One region of the Kitasatospora sp. NPDC097691 genome, then DNA from elsewhere that is predicted to be linked to it. Evidence: predicted binding sites of a transcription regulator. Region 1 holds the regulator's gene; the other holds the start of a gene.
The links. The regulator HspR, encoded in region 1, represses chaperone genes until heat shock. The targets are predictions, from matches to a motif close to TTGAGNNNNNNNNNCTCAA.
Positions count from the first base shown of each region.

Region 2: lon (endopeptidase La) is a predicted target of HspR. The motif match lies at 1,508-1,526, and genes of this name have one in related genera.

Region 1 covers NZ_JBEORY010000060.1:12,999-22,509, forward strand. The annotation lists gene ABTY56_RS31070 (helix-turn-helix transcriptional regulator) at 1-518, shown strand, start outside; gene ABTY56_RS31075 (hypothetical protein) at 832-1,449, opposite strand; gene ABTY56_RS31080 (hypothetical protein) at 1,776-1,937, shown strand; gene ABTY56_RS31085 (helix-turn-helix domain-containing protein) at 1,984-2,976, opposite strand; gene ABTY56_RS31090 (heat shock protein transcriptional repressor HspR) at 3,171-3,710, opposite strand; gene dnaJ (molecular chaperone DnaJ) at 3,718-4,884, opposite strand; gene grpE (nucleotide exchange factor GrpE) at 5,030-5,647, opposite strand; gene dnaK (molecular chaperone DnaK) at 5,644-7,491, opposite strand; gene ABTY56_RS31110 ((Fe-S)-binding protein) at 7,881-9,511, shown strand, end outside.
Region 2 covers NZ_JBEORY010000077.1:29,988-39,498, reverse strand. The annotation lists gene ABTY56_RS34955 (rhomboid-like protein) at 505-1,278, shown strand; gene lon (endopeptidase La) at 1,549-3,960, shown strand; gene ABTY56_RS34945 (GtrA family protein) at 4,016-4,582, shown strand; gene ABTY56_RS34940 (ROK family transcriptional regulator) at 4,600-5,814, shown strand; gene ABTY56_RS34935 (YhgE/Pip domain-containing protein) at 5,955-7,001, opposite strand; gene ABTY56_RS34930 (MarR family winged helix-turn-helix transcriptional regulator) at 7,127-7,576, shown strand; gene ABTY56_RS34925 (MDR family MFS transporter) at 7,813-9,309, shown strand; gene ABTY56_RS34920 (hypothetical protein) at 9,441-9,511, opposite strand, start outside.

The sequences.
Region 1 (9,511 bases):
GGGAGGACAGCCTGGCGCAGACCTGCCGCTACATCGAGCGCGGCGGGTCGGTCCGTACGATCTACCAGCCGCAGGCCCGGCTCGACCGGGACCAGGTCGAGTTCGCGGCGGAGGCGGCGAAGGCGGGCTCGCGGATCCGCATCCTCGACGTCCCCTTCAGTCGGACGCTGGTCTTCGACCGCACCGTCGCGTTGATCCCGGCGACCTCCGACAACAAGGTCGCCGCGGTGGTGGAGGATCCCGCGATGGTCGCGTACGTCGTCGGGGTCTTCGACCAGCACTGGCAGCAGGCCCAGGTCGTGGACTGGATCGCGCTTGCTGCCGGCCCGGTCGAGCCCACCGTCCATGAGCAGGTGGGGCGCCTGCTCTCCAGGGGCCTGACCCAGCGGGCGATCGCCAGCCGTCTGGGCCTCAGCGAGCGGACGGTCGCCGGCCACATCGCCCGGCTGCGGGAGCAGTACGACGCGGAGACGCTGTTCCAGCTGGGCTGGCGGATGAGGGGCGCCCGTGATGCCTGAGCTCGATCTGCCGGATGCCGCCGCTCGGGTTCCGCGCCAGCCGGACGAACCGCACCGGGCCGACGACTCGGCGCCCCGCCGGAACCGAGCCGACCGGCGGGGCGCCGGCGCAGATCTGCCGCTGCGTCCGGTCCGGATGTTCACTTCGGTCGATCCACCGGTCCGGGCCCTGATCTTCGGTCACACCGTCGCGCTGATCCCGGCGACTCCTGACAACGGGGTCGCCGCCGTGGTGGCGGATCCTGCGAGGGTGCTGGTGGGCCTGAACGAGCGGACGGTCGAACGTCACATCGCCCGGCTGCGTGAGCGCTGCTCAGCCGGTGGCGGCGCCGGTCGGCCAGTAGCCGGGGAGCGAGGGCTGCTGCCGGGGAACGTTGAACTGCTCGCCGGGCGCGGTCCAGAAGCCCTCGCGCAGGGAGAGCGCCATGCCGGCCCAGTCGAGGGCGGTCTCCACCGTGTGGTTGAGGGCCTCCTGCGACCAGGTGTCGTCGAAGACCAGCGGCAGTACGGGGGCGACCTGCTCGATGGTGGCGATCAGCGGGTTGTGGGTGATGGCCTCGTCGACGAGGAGGACGATCGGCTTCCGCAGCGCCGACGCCCATCCCAGCTCCAGGCTGACGCCGGCCGAGAGCGGCGCTCCCACGTAGGCGAACACCAGGTCCGCGGACTGCAGGGCGCGGAAGTCGGACGGAACGCGGGGCTCCGGAGCGCGGCCGGAGATGGTCCAGGCGTCACTGTGGTGCGCGCTGTACACAGCGGCACCACTGCGGAGCAGGGTGGTGCGAAGCGTCGTCAGCCGCGTCCGGCTGGCGAGCGTCACCACGCTGTCGGCGGGGCCGGTGAGCCGCATCAGCGGCGCGGCCAGGAACACACGTGCACGCCGACCCTCAGGGGCCTGGCTGTCGTGGTGACGCAGGTAGGGCTCGGTCATGTCGACTCCGGGGAAGAGGCCTTCCGGTCTGGTCCGGGTACCGAGAGGGTGCGCGGTGATCAGGCCGAAGGGCTTACGGCGGATGGGGGTGGTGGCGTATTTGAATGAACATTGCCAGGATTGGAAGCTCTGTCGGACTATCGAGAGCGAACTGATCGTCCATCGCTAACAGCCTTCGCGTCCAGGGTTCACCGGTGTCATGTGGATGCCTGGCAGGGAGATGACGCGGAGGCGAGCTTGGCATGCCTGTACGACTTGAGGCAGCATGTGCACGATAGTGCTTCTCTTATCGATTGCCGCAGTGCGCACGAGGAAGGGGTAGGTGCATGTCTCGTCTGCGCCGATTTGTCCGCAACACCGTATTGATGTCTTTTGTTGGCGTGACGGTGTTGCTCGGCGCCTACTGCGCCTCTGTGGATGCGGCGGATCGGCCCGGGACGGCCACGACGGCGTCGGTGAGCTCGGACCTGGACATCGGCTGGGCGTGACCGCGCTGAGGGCTGTTGCGCGGACGGAGAGGGTCGGATCCCGCGCTCAGTGCGGGGGTTGCTCAGACGCGCGGGCCAGCGCGTACCCGAGTTGGAACAGGGACTCGACGTTGTAGTCCTCGCGCATCTCGGCGATGTGTCTGGCCAGGGTCCGTTCGCTGATCCCCAGGCGGCGCGCGATGACCCGGTGATTGATCCCGGCGAGCAGCAGGTCGATGATCGTCTGGCGGAGCCGTGACACGACCTGTTGCGGCACTGCGCGGTTGCCGTCGAATTCCAGTGCTCTGTTCCAGCTTGGTTCGAATACCTCTTCCACCAGGTAATTGGCGATGACCGGTTCGAAAATGAATGCCGCCAGCGTCATGTCATCGGCTACGGGGATGACGGCCACGCGTCGGTCGATCACGATGAGGCGGGTGTACGGCTCGTCAAGGGTGCGGAACTGCCCCCCGGCCTTGGCGAGTTTGGCGACGTAGTCCCTGGTGGGTTGGTGGTACCGCGTGCTGGCGTGGTAGATCGTGCGCATCGACGTGCCGCGATTGAGCCCGTCCAGGTCACGCTCGATCATGGCCGCGAGCAACTCCGGCGGACGCGGTCCACCAGGCTGGAGGGCGAGTGTCTCCTCGGTTCCGGCGGTGAAGATCTGATCGAGCCGCTGGTTTATCAGAACCTTTCCCTGGACGTACTCGATGGCGCCACTGCTCTTTTCCGGCGAGTGGAATTCCTGGGAAAGCTCTTGAAGTTCGACCGGTAGCGAAACCGCTCGTGACAGGAGGTCGAGGGCCTGGCGCTGCCAGGCGTTGCTGAGCCGGGCGGAGAGTTGCGCGGGATCGACAGCGACCAACTCGCTGCGGTCGTCCGCGTCGGGCATCAGCAGACCGATCTCCAGGAGCTCGGTCAGAACGGCGAGTTGATGGCACCTGGATTCCGGGGAAACCCGCCCGCCGTCCTGGACGATCTCCAGGTAAAGGGATCGGGCCTCGGGTGACAGAGCGGGAGTCCCACTCACTGTGGGACCGAGTTGAGCCCGTCCACTCATCTTCGGCTCCTTGCCATTATCCGAGGCTGCTCAGGATCTCTCGGCCCTGAAGTTTAGGCTGCGAGTCCCGTGACGCGCTGACCGTGCGGCGGGTTCGGTCAGCTTGCCAGAGTGTCACTCTCTCACCAAGGCCGAGCCGCCGGCACCCCCCGAACAGGAGGGGGCCGGCGGCGGGGTCCGTGCAGGGTCGTCGGTCAGCGCTTGGGGCGCCAGACGACGAGGGCGCTGGACTGGGGGGTGGGCGGCTGGTAAGGGACGAGGTCGCGGCGGTAGGAGGCGTGGACGGCGGCCTCGCGCTGCTGGAGGGCGGTGGCGGCGCCTTCCAGGGAGTCGACCAGTTCCGCGACGCGGGACTGCAGGGCGGTGACCTGGTTCTCCAGCTCGATGATCCGCTTGATGCCCGCCAGGTTGATGCCTTCGTCCTGGGAGAGCCGCTGGACATCGCGCAGCTGCTGGATGTCGCGCGCGGAGTAGCGGCGGCCGCGGCCGGCGGTGCGGTCGGGGCAGACCAGGCCGAGCCGGTCGTACTGGCGCAGGGTCTGCGGGTGCAGGCCGGACAGTTCGGCGGCCACGGAGATGACGTACACCGGGGTGTCCTCGGTGAGGACGTACGGCGGCGGGGCCGAGGGTGCCCGGCGGGTGCGGCGGGTGCCGTCGCCGGGCAGGCCTTCGCCGACGCCGGGGCCGATCGAGCCGTCGGGGTTGATCGGGTTGATCGGATTCATCGGGGACATCTGGTCGTCACGCTCCCTTCGCCGCCCGGAAGAGGGCTGCTCGCGGATCGTCGGAGGCGGTGGCCTCGCGGTACTGCTCCAGGGCGTCCAGCGCGTCGCCGCTGACGTGCTGGGGTACCACGACCTCGACGGTGACGAGGAGGTCGCCGCGGGTGCCGTCCTTGCGGGTGGCGCCCTTGCCGCGGGCACGCATGGTGAGGCCGTTGGCGCTGCCCGGGGGCAGCTTGAGCTTCACGGAGGGCCCGCCGAGGGTGGGTACTTCGATGGTGGCGCCGAGGGCCGCCTCGGGGAAGGTGACCGGGACGCTGACGGTGAGGTTGTCGCCCTTGCGGCCGAAGACCGGGTGCGGGTCGACGTGCACGGTGACGTAGAGGTCGCCGGGCTGGCCGCCGCGTTCGCCCTGGGCGCCCTTGCCCTTGAGGCGGATGCGCTGGTCGGCGTGGACGCCGGCCGGGATGCGGACCTGCATGGTGCGGGCCGAGCTGGCCCGGCCGCTGCCGTGGCAGTCGGTGCACGGGTCGTCGACGATCATGCCCCGGCCGCGGCAGTCCTTGCAGGGCTCGGAGAGCGCGAAGGCGCCCTGGCCGCGGCTGACGGTGCCCGCGCCGACGCAGGTGGGACAGACCCGCGGGGTGGTCCCGGACTTGGCGCCGGTGCCGTTGCAGGTGCGGCAGGGGGCCTGGCTGGTCATCCGCAGCGGGACGGTCGCGCCGTCGACCGCCTCCTCGAAGGAGAGGGTCACCTCGGTCTCGACGTCGGCGCCGCGCCGCGGCTGGGCCTGGCGGGTGCCGCCGCCGCGGTTGAACAGGCCGCCGAAGACGTCGCCGAGCCCGCCGCCGCCGGGGGTGCCGCCCTGGCTGCCGCTGAAGAGGTCGCCGAAGTCGAAGCTGTAGCTGCCGGTGCCGCCGGGGCCGCCGCCGGCGCGGAAGCCGCCGTTGGCGAAGAGGCTGCGGGCCTCGTCGTACTCCTTGCGGCGCTTCTCGTCGGAGAGGACGTCGTACGCCTCGGAGATGTCCTTGAACCGCTCCTCGGCTTTGCTGTCACCCTTGTTGGCGTCGGGGTGGAACTCGCGCGCGAGCTTGCGGTAGGTCTTCTTGATCTCGGTGGCGGTGGCGTCCTTGGGCACGCCGAGGACCTTGTAGTAGTCCTTCTCCACGTAGTCCTTACCGCTCACGGCTTGAGCCACCTCCCGAGTCCATCGTCACTGTGCTGTCAACAGCAGCAGAACGCAACGCCGTTGACAGCGCGCTGCGGAGTCGGCCGCCATACTGGCCGGCGTACGACTCCGCAGCGCACTGGTTGTCAGCTGTCACAGGTTGTCAGCTGTCCGAGCCACCGTCGGACTTGTCCGCGTCGCCCGACTTCGCGTCGGTGTCTGCGGCCGTCTGGGTGCCCGGCTGGGGCTCCGCGACGGCGACCATCGCCGGGCGGATGATCCGCTCGCCGATGCGGTAGCCGGGCTGGAGGATCTGGACGCAGGTGTCCTCGGTGACATCCGAGGAGTAGCTGTGCATCAGCGCCTCGTGCATGGTCGGGTCGAAGGGCTCGCCCTCCTTGCCGAACTGCTGCAGGCCCAGCTTGGCGACGACCGTCTCCAGCGACTCGGCGACGGACTTGAAGCCGCCCGTGACCTCGCCGTGCTCGCGGGCGCGGCCGATGTCGTCCAGGACCGGGATCAGGGACTCCAGGATGTTGGAGACCGCGATCTCGCGGACGGTCAGCCGGTCGCGCTCGACCCGCTTGCGGTAGTTCTGGTACTCGGCCTGGAGACGCTGCAGGTCGCCGGTGCGCTCGGTCAGTTCGCGCTTGGCGGTGGCGAGCTCCTCCGAGGCGCCCTCGGCGGCACCGGCCGCCGCGGCCTCCTCGGCGGCCTTGATCACGGCCTCCTCGGCGGCGGAGTCGTCGCCGGGCTTGCCGCCCTGCGGCTTGTCCGTCATGCCGACGCACCGCCCTTGGGCTTCTCGTCGTCCACGATCTCGGCGTCGACGACGTCGTCCTCGGCCTTGGCCTGGGCGGAGTCGCCGGCACCCGCGGCACCGGCGGTGGCGTCGGCGTTGGCGTACAGCGCCTGGCCGAGCTTCTGCGCGGTGGTGGAGACCTTCTCCGAGGCCTCGCGGATCGTCGCGATGTCCTCGCCCTTCAGGGCCTCCTTGAGCTCGCCGATGGCGGTCTCGACCTCGGTCTTGACGTCGGCCGGGAGCTTGTCGGAGTTGTCCGCGATGAACTTCTCGGTCGAGTAGACGAGCTGCTCGGCGGAGTTGCGGGTCTCGACGGCCTCGCGGCGCTTGTGGTCGTCCTCCGCGTACTGCTCGGCCTCGCGGCGCATGCGGTCGACCTCGTCCTTCGGCAGCGAGGAGCCGCCGGTGACGGTCATCTTCTGCTCCTTGCCGGTGCCGAGGTCCTTCGCGCCGACGTGCATGATGCCGTTGGCGTCGATGTCGAAGGTGACCTCGATCTGCGGCAGGCCGCGCGGCGCCGGCGGCAGGCCGGTCAGCTCGAACATGCCGAGCTTCTTGTTGTACGCGGCGATCTCGCGCTCGCCCTGGTAGACCTGGATCTGTACGGACGGCTGGTTGTCCTCGGCCGTGGTGAAGATCTCGGAGCGCTTGGTCGGGATCGTGGTGTTGCGCTCGATCAGCTTGGTCATGATGCCGCCCTTGGTCTCGATGCCGAGGGACAGCGGGGTGACGTCCAGCAGCAGGACGTCCTTGACCTCACCCTTGAGGACACCGGCCTGGAGCGCGGCGCCGATGGCGACGACCTCGTCCGGGTTGACGCCCTTGTTGGCGTCCTGGCCGCCGGTCAGCTCCTTGACGAGCTCGGCGACGGCCGGCATGCGGGTCGAGCCGCCGACCAGGACGACGTGGTCGATCTCGGAGAGCGAGATGCCGGCGTCCTTGATGACGTTGTGGAACGGGACCTTGCAGCGCTCCAGCAGGTCCGTGGTCAGCTGCTGGAACTGGGCCCGGGTGAGCTTCTCGTCCAGGTGCAGCGGGCCCTCGGCGGAGGCCGTGATGTACGGCAGGTTGATCGAGGTCTCGGAGGACGAGGACAGCTCGATCTTGGCCTTCTCGGCGGCCTCGCGCAGACGCTGCAGGGCCATCTTGTCCTTGGACAGGTCGACGCCGTGGCCGGACTGGAAGACCTTGACCAGGTGGTCGACGACGCGCTGGTCCCAGTCGTCACCACCGAGGTGGTTGTCACCGTTGGTGGCCTTCACCTCGACGACCCCGTCGCCGATCTCCAGCAGGGAGACGTCGAAGGTGCCGCCGCCGAGGTCGAAGACCAGGATGGTCTGGTCGTCCTTGTCGAGGCCGTACGCGAGGGCGGCCGCGGTCGGCTCGTTGACGATGCGCAGGACGTTGAGGCCCGCGATCTCACCGGCCTCCTTGGTGGCCTGGCGCTCCGAGTCGTTGAAGTACGCCGGGACGGTGATGACGGCGTCGGTGACGGTCTCGCCCAGGTACGCCTCGGCGTCGCGCTTCAGCTTCTGCAGCACGAAGGCCGAGATCTGCTGCGGGTTGAAGTCCTTGCCGTCGATGTTGATCTTCCACCCGGTGCCCATGTGGCGCTTGACCGAGCGGATGGTGCGGTCGACGTTGGTGACCGCCTGGCGCTTGGCCACCTCGCCGACCAGGACCTCGCCGTTCTTGGCGAAGGCGACGACGGACGGCGTGGTCCGAGCGCCCTCGGCGTTCGTGATGACGGTGGGCTCGCCACCCTCCAGAACGCTGACGACCGAGTTCGTCGTACCGAGGTCGATGCCGACCGCGCGTGCCATCGTAGATACCTCCACGGAAGAGTTGAGCTTTACAGGCTCAAGGATGCATGACCCGACGGGCAGCGTCAACAGCCATGAGCGAGTGGCGCTCAACTTTGCTGAGCGGGATGGCGCGGGCGGGGCTGCCGGAGTGCCGGTCGGGCCCGGTGGGGCGCCGGGCGATCCCGGCGGGGTGCGGACGGTCCGCGCGGGCGGCGGGTGGGGCCCCGTCGTGGCGCGGCCGCGCTCGCGTGACTGTCGCCATAGCTTGGGAATCTTCTGGAGAAGGGTCGGCGACCGGTAATGTCCGGGCCGTCGGCCCGGCAAGTTACCGACCAGTACACTCGAAGTCGACAACCTTAGAACCGCAGAGACTGCTCAACCGCAAAGCCGCAGGAGACGGAGAGCCGATGCAGCTAGCAGCGATCGTCATCTCGCTGGTCACATTCGTGATCGGCACCGCGCTCGCCGCCCGTGCGGCGCTGTACATCTACAAGGTGGTGCGTACCGGTGCGCCGGACTCCACCCGCTTCGGGCAGCCCGCCCAGCGGGTGAAGACCGTCGCGACCGAGTTCGTCGGCCACACCAGGATGAACCGCTGGGGGATCGTGGGCATCGCCCACTGGTTCGTCGCCGTCGGCTTCTTCAGCCTGGTGCTGACCATCGTCAACGCCTTCGGTCAGCTCTTCGACGCCGACTTCGCGCTGCCGATCATCGGCCACTGGATGATCTGGCAGCTCTTCGTCGAGCTGGTCGGCACCCTGACCACGCTGGGCATCCTGGTCCTGATCGTGATCCGGCTGATGAGCCTGCCGTCGCGGTCCGGCCGCAAGTCCCGCTTCGCCGGCTCGATCGCCTGGCAGGCCTTCTACGTCGAGTACACGATCCTCGGCATCGGCCTGTGCATCCTGATGCTGCGCGCGCTGGAGGGCGCCCTCAACGGCGTCGACTCGTACGGTCCCGAGCACCTGGTCTCGTACCCGCTCGTCACCGCGCTCAGCGGGCTGTCGCACGGCACGCTGGAGAACCTGATCTACCTGTTCGCGATGCTGAAGATCTGCATCTCGTTCGCGTGGGCGACCACCATCGGCCTCAACCCCTCGATGGGCGTGGCCTGGCACCGGTTCCTCGGCTTCTTCAACATCTACTTCAAGCGCGAGGAGGACGGCGGCACCGCGCTCGGCGAGCTCCGTCCGATGACCAGCAACGGTCAGCCGATCGACTTCGAGGACCCGGCCGACGACGCCGTCTTCGGCGTCTCCCAGGTCGAGCACTTCTCCTGGAAGGGCATCCTCGACTTCTCCACCTGCACCGAGTGCGGCCGCTGCCAGTCGCAGTGCCCGGCCTGGAACACCGGCAAGCCGCTCTCGCCGAAGCTGCTGATCATGAGCCTGCGCGAGCACGCCTACGGCAAGGCCCCGTACCTGCTGGCCGGCGGCGGCAAGGACATGGAGGGCAACGAGCAGGCCACCTCCGAGCAGCTGAAGGACGTCCCGGCGGCCGCCCTGGCCGAGGCCGAGCGCCCGCTGATCGGCACCGCCGAGGAGAACGGCGTCATCGACCCGGACGTCCTGTGGTCCTGCACCACGTGCGGCGCCTGCGTCGAGCAGTGCCCGGTGGACATCGAGCACATCGACCACATCGTCGACATGCGCCGCTACCAGGTGATGATCGAGAGCAACTTCCCGACCGAGGCCGGGACGATGCTCAAGAACCTGGAGAACAAGGGCAACCCGTGGGGCCTGGCCACCAAGGCGCGCCTGGACTGGGTCAAGGAGCTCAAGAAGGAGACCGGCATCGAGGTGCCGGTGATCGGCGAGGACATCGACCCCGCCGAGGTCGAGTACCTCTACTGGGTCGGCTGCGCCGGCGCCCTGGAGGACCGCGCCAAGAAGACCACCAAGGCCTTCGCCGAGCTGCTGCACACCGCGGGCGTGAAGTTCGCCATCCTCGGCAAGGAGGAGACCTGCAGCGGTGACTCCCCGCGCCGCCTGGGCAACGAGTTCCTGTTCCAGATGCTCGGCGCGCAGAACGTCGAGAC
Region 2 (9,511 bases), on a different contig from region 1:
CTCGTAGTCTTGTTCCGTCGTGGACTGTGCCGGGTCCGCCGTCCCGCCGCGCGATCGGGAGGCGAGGACGGTTTAGTCGGCCGCCCACTTCTCCCGCGCACTTCGCAGCGTACGGACAACGGATGCTTTCCGGCAGGTGGACCGGACGTTTCCGGCCCGTGGGCCGGCTGTTCGGGCCGCCCGCTGACCCACTGCACGAGTGGGCACGGGCCGATACCTTACCCGGCGAATTTTCACTGCGTAACGGTACGTATGCAGTCGAGTTGACGCCAAGTCGCCGGTCAGAGGCCCTACTGACGCGTCAATGGAAAGAAGGTCTGGACCAATGTAGGGAATCCGGCACTCCGTTACGGCGACGGTCTTCACCGGCTTTTCCCAGCTGCCTCTCAGAACCTCGACGTACCGTGGGCACGACAACACCCGACCGGGCGGAATCCGCGGTGCGCGCCGGTGCGTTGGGCACCGGGAGGGGGCCGGTGGCTGCGGAGGTGGAGCGGAGGCGGCATGGCGGGAGTGCGGCGGGACGCCGACGGGCGCGCACCCGCGGGAGTGCCGTACGGAATGCTCCGGCACGGACTGCGCACCGCCGTCGTGCAATGGCTGCTGGAGCGCGTACCGACGCCCCGGCGCAACCCCTTCACGCTCGGATACCTCGCCGTCGTGGGAGCCACCACGACCTTCGCCGGGCTCGCCGATCCGGAACTCGTGCAGCGGTTGCAGGAGGCCTCCAGTTCGGACGGCCACAACCTGCTCCAGCATCCCGTCCGCGCCCTCGTCCTGAGCGGATTCTGGGTGGCCGGCGAGGTGTGGATGCCGTACCTGTGGGGATTCGCCTTCACCCTCGCGCCGCTGGAGCGCAAGGTCGGGCCGGCCCGGGCTGCGGTGGTCTTCGCGATCGGGCACGTCGCGGCCACGTTGCTCTCCCAGGGCGTGGTGATCCTCGCGGTGGAGACCGGGCGGATGGCGCCCGAGGCGATGGACCACCTGGACATCGGGGTCAGCTACGGCGTGCTCGCCTGCCTGGGCGCGGTGGCCGGGCTGCTCTCCTGGCGCGGGCGGCTGCTCGCGCTGGGCGGTGCCGGGCTGATGATCGCCGAGCAGATCGCCTCCGACAAGGACGTGGTCACCGCGGTGGGGCACCCGGCGGCGGTGCTCACCGGGGTGGTGCTGTGGCGCTGGCTGCGTCGCATCGAGCGGCGCCCGCTCCGGCCCGGCATCGCGACGGTCGGCGGTGCCGCACCCGCGCGCGGCGGGGCGCGGGTGCGGACCGCGCGCTGAGGCTCGCGCGCCGAGCTCCGTGCGCCGGGTTTCCGTGCGCCGGGTTTCCGTGCGCCGAGGTCCGTGCGCCGGGGCTCCCTTGGCGCGTCCAGGAATCCCCCAGATTCGCCGGGTGCTTCCCAGGTGTGCTTTTGACAGCCCGGCCGAGGCCCGTCCGAGTGGCCTTCCCGGCCGGATCGTGTTCGCTCGCAGCGAACTAACCCCCGGGAACATCCGGCCCCTGTGGAGCCTTAGTCAGGTCGACTCAACTTCACTGACTGGGGAGAGATCATGGCATCGACGTCCACTCCGCTCACCCTGCCCGTGCTGCCACTCGACGACGAGGTCGTCCTGCCGGGCATGGTCGTCCCGCTGGACCTGAAGGACACCGAGGTGCGCGCCGCCGTCGAGGCCGCCCGCGCCGCGGCCGCCGCGGGCGGCAAGCCGCAGGTCCTGCTGGTCCCGCGGGTGGACGGCTCGTACGCGGCGGCCGGCACGCTGGCCACCGTGGAGCAGGTCGGCCGGCTGGCCGACGGCCCGGACACCGCCGGCCAGCCGGTCGCGCTGGTGCGCGCCGTGCGCCGGCTCCGGATCGGCGTCGGCACCACCGGCCCCGGCGCCGCCCTCTGGGTGGAGACCACCCCGTTCCGGGAGTCCTCGGTGGGCACCCCGGTGGCCGGCCGGGCCGCCGAGCTGGTCAGGGACTACAAGGCGCTGTCCACCCAGTGGCTGCGCAAGCGCGGCGCCTGGCAGATCGTGGACCGGGTCGCCCAGATCGAGGGCGTCGGCGAGCTCGCCGACAACATCGGCTACGCGCCCTTCGTCACCGCGGAACAGAAGCTCAAGGTGCTGCTGGAGGCCGACCAGGTCGCCCGCCTGGAGTACGCGCTGACCCTGCTGCGCGACCACCTCGCCGAGGAGGAGGTCAACGACACCATCCGCAAGGACGTCGAGGAGGGCGTGGCCAAGCAGCAGAAGGAGTTCCTGCTCCGCCGCCAGCTGGAGGCCGTCCGCAAGGAGCTGGCCGAGCTGAACGGCGAGGCGGTCGACGAGGAGGGCGACTACCGCGCCCGGGTCGAGGCCGCCGACCTCCCGGCGAACGTCCGCGAGGCCGCGCTCAAGGAGGTCGACAAGCTGGAGCGCGCCTCCGACCAGTCGCCCGAGGGCTCCTGGATCCGCACCTGGCTCGACACCGTCCTGGAGCTGCCCTGGAACGAGCGCACCGAGGACGCCTACGACATCGCCGGCGCCCGCGCGGTGCTGGACGCCGACCACGCCGGCCTGGCCGACGTGAAGGAGCGCATCGTCGAGTACCTGGCCGTCCGCAAGCGCCGGGCCGAGCAGGGGCTCGGCCTGGTCGGCGGCCGCCGCGGCGGCGCCGTGCTGGCCCTGGTCGGCCCGCCCGGCGTCGGCAAGACCTCGCTCGGCGAGTCGGTGGCCCGCGCCATGGGCCGCACGTTCGTCCGGGTCGCCCTCGGCGGCGTCCGGGACGAGGCCGAGATCCGCGGCCACCGGCGCACCTACGTCGGCGCGCTGCCCGGCCGGCTGGTCCGGGCGATCAAGGAGGCCGGCTCGATGAACCCGGTCGTCCTGCTCGACGAGATCGACAAGGTCGGCTCCGACTACCGGGGCGACCCGGCCGCCGCCCTGCTGGAGGTGCTGGACCCGGCGCAGAACCACACCTTCCGGGACCACTACCTGGAGGTCGAGCTCGACCTCTCCGACGTCGTCTTCCTCGCCACCGCCAACGTGCTGGAGGCCATCCCCGAGCCGCTGCTCGACCGGATGGAGCTGGTCCGGCTGGACGGCTACACCGAGGACGAGAAGGTCGTCATCGCCCGCGACCACCTGCTCCCGCGCCAGCTGGAGAAGGCCGGCCTCGGCGGCGAGCAGGTCAGCGTGGACGAGACGGCGCTGCGCCGCCTCGCCGGGGAGTACACCCGCGAGGCGGGCGTCCGGAACCTGGAGCGCTCGATCGCCCGGGTGCTGCGCAAGATCGCCGCGCAGGCCGAGCTGGGCGAGCGCGAGCTGCCCGCCGCGGTCGACGCGGAGGACCTGCGCGCCCTGATCGGCCGGCCGCACCACGTGCCGGAGTCCGCCCAGGAGCCGGCCGAACGCCGCACCGCCGTCCCCGGCGTGGCCACCGGCCTCGCGGTGACCGGTGCCGGCGGCGACGTCCTCTACATCGAGGCCTCGCTGGCCGACGCCGAGACCGGCGGCACCGGGCTGACCCTCACCGGGCAGCTGGGCGACGTGATGAAGGAGTCCGCGCACATCGCGCTCTCCTTCCTGCGCTCGCGCGGCGCCGAGCTGGAACTGCCGGTCACCTCGCTGCGCGACCGCGGCGTGCACCTGCACGTACCGGCCGGGGCCGTCCCCAAGGACGGGCCGAGCGCCGGCATCACCATGACCACGGCGCTGGCCTCGCTGCTCTCGGGCCGCAAGGTGCGCACCGACGTGGCGATGACCGGCGAGGTGTCGCTGACCGGGCGGGTGCTGCCGATCGGCGGGGTGAAGCAGAAGCTGCTCGCCGCCGACCGGGCCGGGGTCACCACGGTGATCATCCCCAAGCGCAACGAGGCCGACCTGGACGACGTCCCGGCCGAGGTGCTGGAGCGGCTCACCGTCCACCCGGTGTCGGACGTCCGCGAGGTGCTGAAGCTGGCGCTGGAGCCGGCCGAGGTGCTGGTGGCGGCCGCCTGATCCGCGGTCGCCGGTTCCGGGGGCCGACGGCATCTCCGCGTGCGAGACTGCGGAGATGCCGTCCCCCACGCAGCGCGCCCTGGCCCGGGTGCCGGACCGGCTGCGCCCCTTCCTGGTGCGCCACCGCCGGCTGGTGAAGTTCCTGCTGGTCGGGGGCACCTGCTTCGTGCTCACCATGGTGATCAACCTGGAGCTCAAGTTCACCGTGCTGCAGCACAAGCCGGTGGTCGCGCTGACCGTCGCGACCGTGATCGCCACCGTCGTCTCGTACGTGCTGAACCGCCGCTGGGCCTTCCGGGCCGGCGGCCGGCAGCGCGAGGCCCTGCTGTTCTTCCTGGTCAGCGCGGTGGCGATCGGCGTCAACGACGTACCGCTGGCGATCTCCCGGTATGTGCTGGACCTGCGCGAGCCCTACGTCAGCTCCTTCGCCCAGGAGGTCGCGGACTTCCTCAGCGGCATGGTGGTCGGCACCTTCGTCGCGATGCTGTTCCGCTTCTGGGCGATGCAGCGGTGGGTCTTCACCCGGCTCGCCGAGCACCCCCCGGTCGCACCCGGCCTGGTGGGGACGGTGTCCCCGGAACCCGGTTACGCTGCACCCGAGATGCCACGGGATGTGCCGTAGGGGGCGAGGTGAGCCTGATGCACGAACCGGACGGTGTCCGGACCGGGCCCGCCAGCCAGCAGGGCATGCGCCGGGCCAACCTGGCCCTGGTGCTCGGGGTGATCGCACGCGGCCCGCGCTCCCGCGCCGAGGTGGCCGCCGAGACCGGACTGACCAGGGCCGCGGTCTCCTCGCTCGCCGAACAGCTGATCGCCGGCGGCCTGGTGGTCGAGGCGGGCCCGGCCGCGCCCAGCGGCAAGGTCGGCCGCCCCGGCACCGCGCTCGGACTCAACCCGCTCGGACCCGGCGGACTCGGCGCCGAGATCGGCGTCCGCCACCTGGGCGCCTGCGTGGTCGACCTGCGCGGGGAGGTCCGCGCCTCGCGGCGCCAGGAGATCTCCAACCGCGGCCGGGAACCCGCCGCCGTCATGGCCGACCTCGCCCGGCTGCTGCGCGCGGCCGTCGCCGAGGCGGGCCTGCGCCCGGCCGGACTGACCCTGGCCGTACCCGGACTGGTCGGCGACTCCGGCGCGGTGCTGCAGCGTGCCGCCAACCTGGGCTGGCAGGACGTCCCGGTGGCCGCCGAACTGCGCGCGGCCCTGCGACCGGCCGCGGACGGCCTGGCCGAGCTGCCGGTCGAGGCCGACAACGAGGCCAACCTCGGCGGGCTGGCCGAGCGCTGGCTGGGCGACGGCGCGGAGGACTTCCTCTACGTCTCCGCCGAGGCCGGGGTCGGCGCGGCGATCGTGGTCGGCGGGCGGCTGCTGCGCGGCGCGCGCGGCCACGCGGGCGAGTTCGGCCACGTGCCGGTCCGCCCCGACGGGCCCCGCTGCGCCTGCGGGGCGCACGGCTGCCTGGAGCAGTACGCGGGCGAGGCGGCGGTGCTGGCGGCGGCCGGCCTGACCGGCGCCCGGGGCGACTGGGTGACACTGCTCGCCGACCGGGCCGGGGCGGGCGAGCAGTCGGCCCGAGCGGCCCTGGCTGGCGCCGGGTCGGCGCTGGGCATCGCGGCCGCCGGCGCGGTGAACCTGCTGGACCCGGCCGAGGTCGTCCTGGGCGGCGGCTTCGCCCGGCTGGCGCCCTGGCTGCTTCCCGCCATGCGCACCGAGCTGGCTGCCCGGGTCACCGTCCGGCCCTGGGTCGAGGACCGGCTGACCGTCTCCCGGCTGGGCCGCCGCGGCCCGCTGCTGGGCGCGGCGGTGAGCGTCGTGCGCGCCATCGTCGCCGACCCGGGGCTGCTCTCGGGCGGCTGACCCCTTCCTATTCCTACGGCCCGCCCCGCCGGGAACGGGCCGAGCCCCCCGCCGGGAACGGGCCGAGCCCCCCGCCGGGAACGGGCCGAGCCCCCGGCCGGTGGGGCCGGGGGCTCGGTGCAGCGGGGTGGCGGTGAGGATCAGGCCTCGACGCTGACGGGCTCGCGCTCGGGCTGCTCGGCGCGGGGGCCGCGCAGGACGGCCAGGAAGGCGACGCCGATGCCGACCAGCGCCCAGACCACCAGGACCAGGAGCGGCATCCCCAGGTTGGTCGAGCCGAAGTAGGCGATCGACTTGGTGACGCTGGTGCCCGCGCCGTTCGGGATCACCGAGCCGATGGCCCGCCAGAACGGCGGCATCATCGGCGCCGGGTAGACCCCGCCCGCGCTCGGGTTGCCCAGGACGACGAAGACCAGCACCGCGATGCCGATGCCGATGATCCCGAACAGGCACTGCAGCGCCATGGTGAACGCGCCGACCGAGAAGACCACCAGGGCGCCGATGGCGGACAGGGCGAGGATCGAGCCGGGCAGCGCGTCCAGCACCGGTCCGGCGATGATCGTGCCGCCGATGCCGGCCGCGACCGAGTAGAGCGCCAGGACGCCGAGGCGGATCAGCAGGCGGTGGGCGTTGGCCGGCTTGGAGCCCGCGCTGATGCCGAGGATCGAGGCGACCAGGTAGCCGCCGACGCACCAGCCGATCACCAGGTAGAAGGAGGAGAGGCCGTTGGTGTCGCCCTTGGCGAGCGGCACGACGTCCTGGACCTTGACCGTACGGCCCTGGGTCCGGTCGATCGCCGTGGTGATGGTCTCGGCGGCCTTGGCGGCGGACGGGCCGCGGGCGCCGCCGACCAGCAGCGTGTCCTCGGTGCCGGTCGGGTTCACGACCCAGGCGGCGTAGACCTTCTGGTCCTTGATCTGCGCGGTCGCGGTCTCGGCGTCCGGCGCGGTGACGGCCTTGACGGCGTCGTTCGGGACCGCCTCCAGCGCCCCGATCAGCTTGGGGGCGACCTGCGGCGGGGCGACCACCGCGATGGAGAGGTTGTGCGGGGCGGGCTTGTGCAGCGCCCCGATGTAGGAGGTGATGAAGCCGAGCTGGAGGAGCAGCACTCCGATCACGAGCAGTGCCGCGCGCGGTGTGACCGCGCTCTTCAGTTCGGCGACGAAACCCTGCCCCGGGGCTGCCATCCACATCTCCTTGCGTAACGGGGGAAAACGGATCTTCCAGAACCGATACTTCATACCATGAAGTAGTTGGCTTGTCGCACCTCCCGCGCACGGGCCGGCCGCTGCCGCTGGGCGATACTGACGCGGTGAGCGACGAGGAAGCCCTGGTGGCGGTGGAGCGCGAGGTCGCGCTGATGTTCCGGCGGGGCCGGGCCAGAGTGGCGGAACTCTCACGCCGGGTGCACCCCGGACTGGAGGGCATGGCGTACAGCATGCTCGGCTACATCGAGCAGGCCGGTCAGGTCCGGGTGACCGACGTCGGCGTGCACTTCGCGGTGGGCAAGGCGACGGTGAGCCGGCAGATCCGGGCGCTGGAGGAGCTCGGCCTGGTGGCCCGGGAGGCCGACCCGCTGGACCGCCGGGCCGCGCTGGTGTCGCTGACCGAGGGCGGGCGGGCGCGCTACCTGGCCGCCCGGGACGTCCGGATGCGCCGGGTGCGCGAGGTGATGGGCGGCTGGTCGCCGGACGACGTGGTCCGCTTCGCGGAGCTGCTGGGCCGCTTCAACGACGTCCTGGGGGAGCCGTCGGCCGACTGACCCGCGCGTTCGCGCAGGTGTGACCCGCACGTTCGCGCAGCTGCGTCCGGGGTCCGCGGTTCGGGCCTTTACTCGGCCTTGAAGAATGTTGCCTAATTCAACCATCTCCTCTTATGGTTGCTTAAGGCAACAAACTTTCATGATGCGCGTATCCCGCACGCCTGCGCCGAAGGACCCAGATGACCGTGACCACCGAGGCGGTGAGCGGCAGTGCCGCCGCCGTCGACAACCGACAGATGACCCACCGGCAGGTCATGGAGGCGCTCTCCGGCCTGCTGCTCGGCCTCTTCGTGGCCGTGCTCTCCTCGACCGTCGTCTCCAACGCCCTGCCGCACATCCTGGCCGACCTGCACGGCGGCCAGTCCGCCTACACCTGGGTGATCACCGCGGCCCTGCTCACCCTCACCGCCTCCACCCCGATCTGGGGCAAGCTCTCCGACCTCGCCAGCAAGAAGCTGCTGCTGCAGATCGCCCTGCTGATCTACATCGCAACCTCCGCGCTGGCCGGCCTCTCGCAGAACACCGGTGAGCTGATCGCCTGCCGCGCGCTGCAGGGCGTCGGCGCCGGCGGTGTCGTCGCACTGGGCCAGATCTGCCTGGCCGCGATGGTCCCGCCGCGCGAGCGCGGCCGGTACAGCGGCTACTTCGGCGCGGTCTTCGCGCTCGCCACCATCGGCGGCCCGCTGATCGGCGGCGTCATCGTGGACACCTCCTGGCTGGGCTGGCGCTGGTGCTTCTACGTCGGCATCCCGTTCGCGCTGGCCGCGATCGTGGTCGTCCAGCGGACCCTCAAGCTGCCGGTGGTCAGGCGCAAGGCGAAGATCGACTACCTGGGCGCGCTGGTCATCACCGCCTCGGTCAGCCTGCTGATGATCTGGATCACGCTGGCCGGCAAGAACTACGCCTGGCTGTCCTGGCAGACCGCGGCCATGGTCGGCGGCGGCCTGGTGCTGGGCGCGCTGGCGGTCGTGGTCGAGCGCCGTGCCGCCGAGCCGATCATCCCGCCGGACCTCTTCAAGTACCGCACCGTCACCCTGGCCGCCCTGGCCAGCGTGCTGGTCGGTGTCGGGATGTACGGCGCGACCACCTTCCTCAGCCAGTACTTCCAGCTGGCCCGCGCCAAGTCCCCGACCACGGCCGGCCTGATGACCCTGCCGATGATCCTCGGCCTGGCCGTCTCCTCGGCCGTCGCCGGCCGGCTGATCACCAAGTACGGCAGGTGGAAGGCCTACCTGGTCGCCGGCACCGCGCTGCTCGCGGTCGGCTTCGGCCTGCTCGGCACCGCCCGGGCCGACACGGACTACGGGCTGCTCTCCCTCTACATGGCGATCACCGGCATCGGCCTCGGCCTGACCAGCCAGAACCTGGTGCTCGCGGTGCAGAACACGGTGCCCCGGCACGAGCTCGGCGCGGCCAGCTCGGTGGTCACCTTCTTCCGCACCATGGGCGGCGCGATGGGCGTCTCCGCGCTCGGCGCGCTGATGACGAACAAGGTCGGCCACTACCTGGCGGAGAACCTGGCCGCCGCGCACATCCCGGCCGGGCACGCCGCGGCCGGCGGCGGCATCCCGGACCTGCACAGGCTGCCCGCCCCGATCGTCCCGCTGGTGACGGACGCCTTCGGCCACGGCGTCGGCACGGTCTTCCTGTGGGCCGCACCCTCCGCGGCGCTGGCCTTCGTCACCGTGCTGTTCATCCGGGAGACGGTGCTGAAGACCACCCAGGAGAACTGACCACCCAGGAGGACTGACCACCCAGGAGGACTGACCGGCCGGGAGGACCGGCCGGGCGTCGGGATACGCGAAGGGGCCGGGGAGTGCGCAGTGCACTCCCCGGCCCCTTCGCGTCGGGTCCCCGACGGTCGCTAGTGACCGGCGATCAGCGACAGGCCGTAGCAGACGGCCGCGGCGCAGACCGCGAAGCAGGCGTACGCAC